2 regions of the Desmospora activa DSM 45169 genome follow, and region 2 is predicted to be linked to the other one. Evidence: riboswitches for the same ligand, from Rfam matches in the RefSeq annotation. Region 2 holds a riboswitch; the other holds the start of a gene.
What was found. Region 2 has a riboswitch for S-adenosylmethionine ahead of C8J48_RS10610 (aminotransferase class I/II-fold pyridoxal phosphate-dependent enzyme). Riboswitches for the same ligand answer to the same signal wherever they lie in the genome.
Positions count from the first base shown of each region.

Region 1: it holds a riboswitch for S-adenosylmethionine, as region 2 does, so the genes downstream of both, C8J48_RS09865 (ECF-type riboflavin transporter substrate-binding protein) here and C8J48_RS10610 (aminotransferase class I/II-fold pyridoxal phosphate-dependent enzyme) in region 2, are expected to answer to the same signal.

Region 1 covers NZ_PZZP01000001.1:2,021,651-2,027,530, reverse strand. Annotated here, with positions in the region: gene helD (RNA polymerase recycling motor HelD) at 1-5, opposite strand, end outside; gene C8J48_RS09875 (energy-coupling factor transporter transmembrane component T family protein) at 407-1,237, opposite strand; gene C8J48_RS09870 (ABC transporter ATP-binding protein) at 1,237-2,988, opposite strand; gene C8J48_RS09865 (ECF-type riboflavin transporter substrate-binding protein) at 3,001-3,561, opposite strand; SAM riboswitch class I at 3,652-3,765, opposite strand; gene queF (preQ(1) synthase) at 4,140-4,556, shown strand; gene C8J48_RS09855 (GNAT family N-acetyltransferase) at 4,619-5,497, shown strand; gene C8J48_RS09850 (MFS transporter) at 5,750-5,880, shown strand, end outside.
Region 2 covers NZ_PZZP01000001.1:2,183,853-2,189,732, forward strand. Annotated here, with positions in the region: gene dcd (dCTP deaminase) at 1-198, opposite strand, end outside; gene C8J48_RS10605 (aminotransferase class I/II-fold pyridoxal phosphate-dependent enzyme) at 444-1,625, opposite strand; gene C8J48_RS10610 (aminotransferase class I/II-fold pyridoxal phosphate-dependent enzyme) at 1,630-2,832, opposite strand; SAM riboswitch class I at 2,909-3,020, opposite strand; gene C8J48_RS10615 (ornithine--oxo-acid transaminase) at 3,274-4,461, shown strand; gene C8J48_RS10620 (LCP family glycopolymer transferase) at 4,858-5,880, shown strand, end outside.

The sequences.
Region 1 (5,880 bases), 160 kb from region 2:
CTCATCATATCGCTCCTTTTTTTGTGGATTGGAAAAAAGGGTTGACAAATCGATCAATCTGTAATATGTTTAAATAGGGATCATATATTTAAAATCAAAAATATGTGTCGGCTGTTTTTCATTTTATCATGGAGCCTACCCAAATTCAATAACATCAATTGTTATTGCACCCCAAAAGGAGACACCTATTTGTCTCTTTTTTTATATGCGAGCAGGAAAACCCCCTCGGTTTATCGATGGGAGTGGTCAAGGCTTGATGTTGCTTGGGGGAAATGATCACGAAGTCTCTGCGTTTTCTGTCGGGATCGAAGTCAGTGATAAATTTACTATCTAAAAAGATGGTTCATACGATGGCCAAATAAAAAGACCCAAGGTGGGCCTTTAAACGATTTATAAATGGATATTTCTAAAATGGATACCACAACGGCAGTGAAAGCTTCACTTTCAAAAAAATGGCCGCACCCAAAGCAAGAATCGATAGAGCGGCGACCACAAAATCTACCGCTTGCAGGGGAGTGGCATGGTACCAGGTTCGTCGGGGGTGTTTGCCAAATCCTCTTAATTCCATCGCATTGGAGACTACTTCAATCCGTTGCAATGAGGAAGTGATGAGTGGAATGACGAGGGAGGTCACATTTCGGATTCGTTGGAGCAAAGGGGCTTCCCCTGTTTGGAATCCCATCCCCCGCGCCTGCTGTGAGTGAAGGATATGTTTGATTTCAGTCTGAATGTCAGGGATGTAGCGAAAGGCGATATTGAGCGCATAGGCGATTTTGTAGGGAACCCCGATCCGGTTGAGGCTGCAGGCAAACAGGCTGGGGTGGGTTGTATAGATAAAAATAAAGGTGATCGGTAACAGTGTTAAATATTTGAGAGAGAGTGTCAGCACAAAGTGGATGGTCTCCAGATAGATCGTGCCGATCGCACCCATTTGCAGGACAGGAGTTGCGCTTCCCGTCAACTCTGTGCCGTAGGCGGGGGTAATCAACAGGATAAAAACAGAATTGAGCAGATTGAAAGTGATCATCATCCATACAATCAATCGGATTGCTCGAAACGGGATTTTAGCGATCGTGATTAAGATGATTCCCAATACAAGCATCCATACAAAGATCCGCATATCTAAAAATAAGAAAGTGACAATGGTCCATACCAAGAATAATAATAGCTTGATACTCCCGTCTAAACGGTGGAAAAAGGTGTCGTTCGGGATGTAAAGGGTACCCATTCGGCTCATCATGTGTTTTCACCTGTTAAAGTTGTTGATTGATCCGTTGCGAGGGAAGTCAACCGCCCACGTTGCTGTCGCACATGCTGGATAAAGTGGGTTAACAAACGTTCTGGATCGAGTTGGGCCTGCCGAGCCAGAGTGGATAGGGAGGGCTCCGCCAGATTGGCTTGTTTGATTACACTGGAATCGGTCAGAATGCGGGTAACCTTGTCATCAGCTATAATCCGCCCCTGTGACAAAACAATGGCGCGGTCACTGTACTCCATCGCCAGGTGCAAATCATGAGTAATCAATAAAAAGGCGATTCCCTGCTGGGACAAGGAGTGGATGAACTGCATAAATTCTGTATAATGCCGATAGTCTTGCCCTGCGGTCGGTTCATCCAGGATGATCACTTGCGGTTCCAATGCCAGTATAGCTGCAACGGTAACTCGTTTTTTCTGTCCATAACTGAGAGCGGAAATGGGCCAGTTGCGATACGGATATAACCCGCAGGTCTCTAGTACTTCCCGCACTTTTTCATCGATTTGCTTTAGATCTGTCCCCTTCATTTTTAACCCCAGCGCTACCTCCTCGGTTACCAACTGTTGTGTGATCATCTGGTTGGGATTTTGCATGACATAGCCGATTGGTTGTCCGCGTTTTTTAATGGACCAGTGACGGATGCTTTTTCCATTGAGAGTGATATCACCGTTGGTAGGGGTATACATACCGGTGATCAAGTGGGCCAATGTCGACTTGCCGGCGCCATTATTCCCCAGGATGGAGACAATTTCGCCTTCATGGAGATCAAAAGTGATCCCCTGGAGGATTTCGGGTCCGTGGTTATAGGCGAAGCGAACGTTTTCCAGAGATAACACTGTAGATTTATGATCGGCATCGGTTGTTACTGGGACCGGTCGACACCAGTTGTGCAACGCTTGTGTAAGTGAAGGGGACAGGATGTGACGGATGTTGCTGAGGCGATCCGTCGGTTTCCACTCAGGCTGAAGGTGTTTGAGAGCCTCGACATATAACGGTTCCCGCAAGCCGACATCCCGTAGGATGCTGGTAGCGAGCAATTCATCCGGTGTGCCGATCGCTTGGATACTTCCTTGGTCCATAATCACCATGCGATCAATCGGTTGGCGCAGGACATCTTCAATCCGATGTTCAATAATAATTACCGTTTTACCGGTGCGTTGCCCAATTTCAACAATTAACGCCATCGCTTGTTGCGCACTGGCGGGATCCAAGTTGGCAAGGGGTTCATCAAACAGAAGCACATCACAAGACATAGAGAGGATACCGGCCAAAGAAACCCGCTGTTTTTGCCCGCCGGAACATTCATGGGGGCTTCGATCGATCCAGGGCAGCATATCGACCATATTCAGTGCGTGCTTGACCTCGATTTTCATCTGTTCCAGGGGAATGCCCTCATTCTCAAAAGCAAACGCAACATCTTCTCCTACGGTTAAACCGACAAACTGACCATCCTGATCCTGGAGGATGGTACCCACCACACGGCTGATATCGGACAGATGTTTCGGTTGAGGAGCAACTCCACGGATGAAAAGCTCCCCTGTGATCTCCCCGGGATATGAAAAGGGGATAAGCCCATTGATACAATGGGCCAGTGTCGATTTGCCGGAACCGCTTGGTCCGGCGATCAATATCATTTCCCCTGCTTGAATGTCCAGGTTGATCTTTTTTAGCGTCGGGTTGGATACATGTTTATAGCGAAAGCTAAAATCCTGAAACGAAAGGATGGCAGACATGAGCGGACTCCTTTAAACATCCAGTTTTAAGTTGGTGTTACGCCGGTTCCATTTGGTTAAGCCCAAGACGGCAGGAATCCCCAATGCCCCCAATACGATGACATTGGCGACCGAGGCGCCGATCACTTGCAGCACGACTTTGTCGGCGGGTTCTGACATCAACCACACATCGAGTGCTCCGGCTAACGAGACAGCAATGATAATGCCGATAAGGCCGGAGATGGCCAAAAAGACGAGATGTCTTCCCTTGACTTGGCCATCGTTGACGCTAAAGCCCTTATTGGTAAATACCAACCCCATAAACAGACCGGTGATGCCGGAACTTAACACCCATCCCCACCAAATGCCCCAACCGGAGATGAGGTCGGTCAGGAGATGCCCGATAAACCCGATCAAAAACCCGACCACCGGTCCAAACAATGCCCCAAAGATCACCAATAGGGCAACAGCAGGCTTAATAAAGGTGTTGGGTGCGATCGGAAATCCCAATAAGCCCAATATTCCGTATAAAGCTGATCCGATGCCGATCGTGACGACGGTTTTGGTGTTCAATTGAAAAAGGGAAGTAAACATGGTATCCGCTCCTTTTTTAAGATTTGGTGGAACGCGATCGTGCAAAATAAAAACCCTTTCCGAAGGAAAGAGTGGGACGGTGTGTCGTTCATCTTATCTTTCAGAAGATATCTGGTGATCTCTGTTGGATGTGGCACCTTTTTTGCGGTCAAATAGGTTGCTGGGCTTCATCGGGCCAAATCCCTCCGCCGCTCTTGATAAGATCAAGTATGTAGTTTTGAAAAAAAGATACGACAAAAGTACATAATACCAAAAGATATATTAGTATAGATCGATAAGGTCGTCAAGGTTTTCGACAGCGGGAGATGCATTGGTTTCTGTTTCCCGTCAAATAAAAAAAGAACGGCCAAAAGCCGTTTTTAAGGGGTAGACCAAGATAGAGAAGACATGATTCTAACTGGGTCGAGAAAGGGATGTTTTAATCTTAATCCAATCGATCGACGGTGTCAAGAACTAACGTTCGTATGAGCCTTAATTTTTTTATGGACGAGAGTGGACCAGTGTCAATTTCTCGAGGTTGCGTTGTATGGTAAAATGGATCGCGGTATGATGAGAGTGGATCAAAGGGGGAGAAATGGATGGCAGAGATTAATGTGGACCACAGTAAATATCAAAATATCCGCTTCGACATTCAAGATGAGTCGGCGATTATGACTGATATCTTGGAAACGATTCCTTATGAATATCCGGGTAAAGACATAGAAGTGGAGATTCCTACATCTGAATTTACCTCGGTATGTCCATGGTCGGGTTTGCCTGATTTTGCAGAGATTACGATTTCGTTTGTCCCGGGTCGCCATCTGATTGAGATGAAATCGTTAAAATACTACCTTACCTCCTATCGCAATGTGGGCATCTATCAAGAGCACGCCACCCGTCGTATTTTGGAGGAGCTGGTGGCAGTGTCCAAACCAAAGTGGATGAAGGTGGAAGCTTTATGGAACGCCCGTGGTGGGCTTGGCACGCGTGTGGTGGCGGAGTGGACGGGGGAATAACATATGAATGACCTGGCGTAAGCCGGGTTTTTTTGGTTCAATCAAAAAAAGGAGGGGATCTCATGGAGATGGTATTTCGATCGTTACATGAATACTCGTTTGAAGAGGCGACACAAATATGGAACCGCTGTTTTGAAGGATATCTGGTGGATGCTACGATGACGGTGGATCGATTTGTCCAACGGATGGGTATAGAAGGGCTGTCCCCGGCGCGATCGTTGGTGGCCGTTGCGGGAGAGGAACCGGTGGGGATCGTGCTAAACGGGCTAAGAACGGTACAGGGGAGAAAAGCGGCATGGAACGGAGGAACCGGTGTAGCGGTACCCTACCGGGGAAAAGGGCTGGGCACAGCGTTGCTGGAAGCGACAATGGCTCTGTATCAACGGGAACAGGTGGAGATCGCCACATTGGAAGCCTTTGAAAAGAATAAAAAAGCCATTTCTCTGTATGAGAAGATGGGGTATCGTGTGGTTGACCGGCTGCTTTTTCTGGAAAAAACGGGGACGCTGGATGTTGCGTTGTTAAAAGAGCGGCAGTCATACCGGGTACAGATCGGAAGCGCCGGTGAAGTGTCATCGTTATCATTTTATCCGTCACTGTCCCCTTGGCAAACAGACTGGGAGGGAATCAAGGACGGCATGGCGGCTATTGTTCGTGACGGAGATGGGGAGTCGGTTGGTTATGCCCTCTTTAAACGTGTTTATCACACTAATGGAACATTGGAAGCAATCATTTTGTATCAATGTCGTACAAAACCAGGGGCAAACGATCCGGATGCCGTTATCCGTTCTCTGATACAAGCAGCTTTTTCGCCGTTGGATACCGCCTGTAAAAGGAGTACGTTTAATCTGAGCACTACAGATGAGCGAGTTGTGAGGATATTGGAATCCGTTGGATTTACCCACTCCCTCGCTCAGGTATGGATGGTGAAAAAATACTAGCCACAACTTGAAGTTGCTTCATACGGGTTATCTTTGTATGAGGCATGCCAAATCGTGATTGATGTAGTAACGTATCGATCAACATAGTGGAAAATGCGATCATTTCATAATGGATGAACAAACCAGGCAATATGAGATTACGTTGCCTTTCTCACCATTGCGGCAAACAGGCGACAGGCGTACAATGGCATCAGTCGGTAAAAAACGGAAAGAGAAAGCCCTTTCTAAAGAGAGGGCGGAGATGGGGGAACAATGGCACAGACGAAAGAGCGTTGGATCTTTAGTTCGTTGTTCTTTTTGGTCTTTTTTGGCTATGGGGGCTTCTTTCCTTTGTTGAGTGTTTATTTTCGCGATGAAATGGGACTGACGGGGACACAGATCGG
Region 2 (5,880 bases):
GATCGCTTTGGGATCGATTACCGGCATCAAGGCATTATGAAAGATCTTAAATTCATCCCCTACCCGTAGATCATAGCCATAGCTGGATAAACCGAAGCTGATCGCTTCCCCTTTACCTACGTTTCGATCGATAAAAGAGTCGATCATGCCGTGTTCAGTCGCCATTTGTCGAATCCATTTATCCGATTTAATCGTCATAACCGTCCATACTCCTTTGTTTTTCTAGTCCATCCCATTGTACAACAATCCTTCCAAAGGAAAAACCGCCAGCAACGGCGGTTGAGGATGCTAACAAACTGGTCGCGGGATGGTCGGGGTGGTTATCCGTCTTCGCTCCATGCGTGGCAGAGTCGCTCGCCGGATAACTACCCCTCCCTCTGTTTTCTAACCATTCCAGTAGTTTGTCATCAATCTGAACCGCCTATAACGGCTATACGTTGTCGTTATACGATGGAGGCCCGCCATTCGGAGGCGATGGAAACAAAGCGACGGCCGTCGATAGCCTGTTCCAGATCTTCCAAGAGATCGCCGGCATCCTCCAAGCCGACGGAGAGGCGCAATAAGCCCTCGGTCACGCCTCTGACTTCCCGTTCCGACCGCGGCATAGCGGCATGAGACATACGGGCGGGGTACGAGAGAATGCTTTCCACCGCCCCTAAACTGACGGCGACGAGAGGAAGTTTCACTTGTGACAACACTTCCCTCACCTTTTCCCCGCTTCCCAGATCAAAGGAGAGAACCGCGCCATGGCCACTCGCCTGTGACGCTTGTAGCTGATGACCGGGGTGATCGGGCAAGCCGGTGTAGTAGACGTGTTTAACTTGTGGATGGCGGGAAAGGGCTTTTGCAATACGTTCAGCAGAAGCAGTAGCCGCTTCCATCCGGGTGGCCAAGGTTTTTAACCCCCGCATCGTCAGCCAAGAATCCTGCACACCCAACACCGCACCCAAGGCATTTTGCAATCCATAGAGGCGGTTTGCCACATCCACATCTTTTACCGCTACCAATCCGGAGACGACATCGCTGTGGCCACCGATAAATTTGGTTGCGCTGTGAATGACAATATCTGCCCCCAGCTCCAAGGGACGCTGAAAATACGGGGTGAGAAAGGTATTATCAACAACAGTGAGCAGACCATGGCGCTGGGCAATCTCGGCGATCCCCCGTAAATCGGTCACTTTAAGCGTAGGATTAGAAGGGGTTTCCACATAAATGGCTCGAGTATGAGGTTTGACCGCTGCCTCTACCGCCGCCAGATCAGTCGTATCCACAAAATCGGCCTCAATCCCCATCCGCGGCAACACTTCGGTCAGAACGCGAAAGGTTCCCCCGTACAGATCGTTGGAGACAACCAAATGATCCCCGGTGGAAAAGAGAAACAAAGTACTGGAGATCGCCGCCATTCCGGAAGCGAAGGCAAACCCGCGACACCCACCTTCCAACTGAGCAATCGTCTCTTCCAACGCGTGGCGGGTAGGGTTGCCGGAGCGGGCATAATCATAGACACCGGGCTGGTCCACATCCGCTTGGTGAAAAGTGGAGGCCTGATACAACGGGATACTGGCCGCCCCAGTAATCGGATCAATTTCGTTGCCGTTGTGCAGTAACCGTGTTTCAAACTTCATCGCTTTACACACCCTTTCCCGTGGTAACCGTCGAGCGGGCTTGGTCCAAAGCATAAGACAGGTCGGCGGTCAGATCGTTCAAATGCTCAATTCCCACTGACAGGCGCAACAACCGATCACAAACACCCACTTTACGCCGTATCGGTTCAGGAATGTCGGCGTGGGTCTGGGTGGCGGGATAAGTAACCAAGCTTTCCACTCCCCCTAAACTTTCGGCGAAGGAGATCAAACGCAGGTAGCGTAGAAATTCCGGTACCCACTCCGCCTCGCGGATGCGGAAGGAGAGCATTCCGCCAAATCCGTCGCTCTGTGCTTCCTGTATCTTTCGTTCCTCAGGGTCGAGGGAGGGATAAAACACCTCATCCACTGCGGGATGGTTCTGCAAAAACTGTGCCAATGCCATCGCATTTTCCTGATGTTTTTCCATCCGCAGGGCCAATGTCTTCATCCCGCGCATCAACAACCACGAGTCCTGGGGGGAGAGGACCGCTCCAATTCCGTTGTGTAAGGCAGCCACTTTAGCGGATAATTCCTCTCCCTTAGTGACAATCAACCCCGCTAGCACATCATTGTGACCGCCTAAGTATTTGGTACCACTGTGTAGGACCACATCCGCTCCCAGCGCCAACGGACGCTGACAATAGGGTGTCATAAAGGTGTTATCGACGATAGAAAGCCAACCCCACTTATTGGCGATATCGCAGATGGCCTTAATATTCGTCACCCGCATCAAGGGATTGGTGGGTGATTCGACAAAAATCCCCCTGGTATGAGGAGTAGCCGCCGCCTTTACCGCTTCTACATCCCTAAGGTCAACATAACTGAAAGATAAACCGTATCGGCTTAACACCTCTTCAAATAAACGATAGGTTCCGCCGTACAAATCCAACGAAACAATGAGGTGATCCCCCTGCGAAAAAAGGCCCATCACCGTTTGAATCGCCGCCATGCCGGAGCTGGTCGCAAAACCGGCATCGCCGCCTTCCAATTCAGCAATCGCATCTTCCAAGATTGTGCGGGTGGGGTTGGCGGTACGGGTATAATCATACCCCGTCGATTCACCTAACGCCGGATGTTGGTAAGCAGTAGAGTGATAAACGGGAAAGCTGACTGCCCCTGTTCGCTCCTCCCGACCGTTTCCAATCTGGGCCAACAGTGTCTCCCGGTGTAAACGTTCCTGGTTATGATGACATCGATCTCGATCCATCGTTCTCTCTCCCTTGCTTTATCCTCCAAATTAAAAACCCTTCCGATAAGGAAGGGATGGTTTCAGGGATTCTCCCCCCTTATCTGTCAGATCCCTAACCGGACCTGCGAGAATTGGCACCTTCCGACACATCTGTCGGGGTTGCCGGGCTTCATCGGGCTCGTTCCCTCCGCCGCTCTTGATAAGAGACAGTTTACCTATAAAATTGTCGCACAATGCATAAAACTTGTGTTTCATTATATCGAGGTCCAGGTGCATCGTCAAGAGCAGATTACAAAAAAGGGATCATGATTTAGCAAATGCAACACAATACTATACAGCTGACCGTAATATTATTCATTTCACTGCAAAACCTTCTCTAGATGGGGCTTGCTGGTATACACTAAAAAAGTGAGCCCCATCGAGCAGAGCGGCTATCCCGCGTCGCAAGGAGGAATCCGAATGTCACAAAATCAAACCATGATCCAATTGACGGAAAAATATGGCGCCCACAACTACCACCCGCTGCCGATCGTCATCGCAAAGGCGGAAGGGGTGTGGGTGGAAGATGCAGACGGCAACCGATATATGGATATGTTGAGCGCATATTCCGCCCTCAACCACGGCCACCGCCATCCGCGACTGATCCAAGCCTTAAAAGAGCAGGCGGATAAAGTAACCCTCACTTCCCGCGCATTTCACAATGACCAACTGGGACTTTTTTACCAACGGGTGTCCCAATTGACAGGTAAATCGATGGTATTGCCGATGAACACCGGGGCGGAAGCGGTTGAAACCGCCATCAAAGCGGTGCGCCGCTGGGCCTACGATGCAAAAGGAGTCCCCGCGGACCAGGCGGAAATCATCGTCTGTGAAGAGAACTTCCATGGTCGCACCCTGGCTGCCGTCTCCCTCTCTTCCAACGATGAATACAAACGCGGTTTCGGTCCCCTGCTTCCTGGAATCAAGGTGATCCCCTACGGAGATGAAGAAGCCCTGCGCCGAGCCATCACTCCAAATACCGCCGCTTTTTTGGTGGAGCCGATCCAGGGAGAGGCGGGTGTGATCGTACCCCCACCAGGATCCCTTAAAAATGCTGCCGCCATCTGCCGCGAAAACCGTGTACTGTTTGCCGCTGATGAAATCCAGACCGGGTTTGGACGGACCGGTCAACTGTTTGCCTGTGATTGGGAAGAAGTAAAACCGGATTTAATTATCATGGGAAAAGCCCTTGGCGGTGGGATTCTACCCATCTCCGCCGTTGCCGCCGACGAGGAGATTCTCGGTGTTTTTGAACCTGGTTCCCATGGATCTACCTTTGGTGGGAACCCGCTGGCTTGTGCTGTTTCAATCGCAGCTTTGGATGTCATGGTGGAGGACGATCTACCGCAGCGCTCCCGTGAGCTAGGAGAGTATTTTTTACACGAACTGAGAACGATTGATAACTCCGTGATCAAAGAAGTGCGCGGAAAAGGGCTCTTTATCGGTGTGGAACTGCACGTCCCCGCCCGCTCCTATTGTGAACAGTTAGCGGACGGTGGACTGTTATGTAAAGAAACTCATGAAAATACCATCCGCTTCGCCCCACCGCTAACCATCACTCGAGAAGAATTGGATTGGGCGCTGGAAAAAGTGCGTACCATTCTCTAAATATGATCGTCATAAACCGATCTGGGACTGTACCAAAAAGGATTCATTTTCCTTTTGATACAGCCCCTTTTTAATCCAATGAAGGGGAAAGGATGTCAAATTCCGAAATATATCCTTTATACCTAAAATAGGGTATCTATACGCCCTTAATCAAAAGTATGAGCAGACAATCAGCCTTCATACCGATTGTCAAATCTCCTCACATCATGTATTAATATAAAAGAGGGATTGCTACCCAATACGATTTTCAGCCCGTACAACCTGTACGTGCTGTTTTGGTATTCATGTATTTTATTGACCATTCTTTTACTTCATACCTACAGATAGCTTAAAAAAGGGGGATTTTCTAAAAAGTAAGCTGGATACGAAAGCGGGGGATGACTTATCCAAACCGAAATGAGCCGGGTGCAAAAACATAAGAAGAAAAAACCATGGCTTCGGGTGTTGTTAATCTGTTTCACCATTATACTGATCGGTTCCGGTTGTATCGTCTATCAACTCTGGGGAGCATTCGATCAATCCTTTGATCCTTTGGAGCGGGATAAGTCCACTAAACGGGAACAAGTTGCGACCATGGATGAACCCTTTACCGTCTTGCTGATCGGCGCCGATGGAGACGATCAGAATTGGCGCGCTGACACCTTGATGCTGGCCGCCATCAACCCAAAGGAAAATACGATGTTTATGTACAGTATCCCCAGGGACAGCTATGCGGAAATGGCCAACTCCAACGGGGTTAAAACAAAGATTAACGCCGCTCCCTATTATGGTGTTCGTGCGGGAGTCGATCCGGAAACCAATCTGGTGGAAACCGTAGAAGATTATTTGAATGTTCCGGTGGATTACTTTGTTAAATTGAACTTCCAAGGCTTTATCGATGTGGTCGACGCCATCGGAGGAGTAGAAGTAGACGTTCCTTTCAGTTTTGACATGCGTCTGTTTAATAAATGGTACTCGTTCCAAGAAGGGCCCGCCCACTTGGATGGACATGAAGCCCTTGCTTATGTACGGATGCGAAAATCGGATCCTCGTGGGGATGCCGGTCGCAACGATCGACAACGGGAAGTTGTACAGAACCTGTTAAGTCAGGGAGTCAGCTTTAACTCCGTAAACAAAATCAATGATGTGCTTCAAGCGGTCGGCAACAATTTAGGACACAATATGCAAGTAAATGAGATGTACAAAATGCAATCCCTTTATCGCAATGTCCCCAAAGACCAGGTGGAAACCTTACAAGATAACGGCTATGATTCCAAGGATAATCCACAGGGAATCTGGTATCACTATATCAGCGACGAGGAGCGGCTGCGTCTGAGCCACATTTTGCAAAGGCAACTGGATCTGCCTCTTCAAACCCTCGACGGTCAAGAATTTATGGGGCAAAGTCCCGCTGATCAAGGGGAAAACACCCCTGCTGAA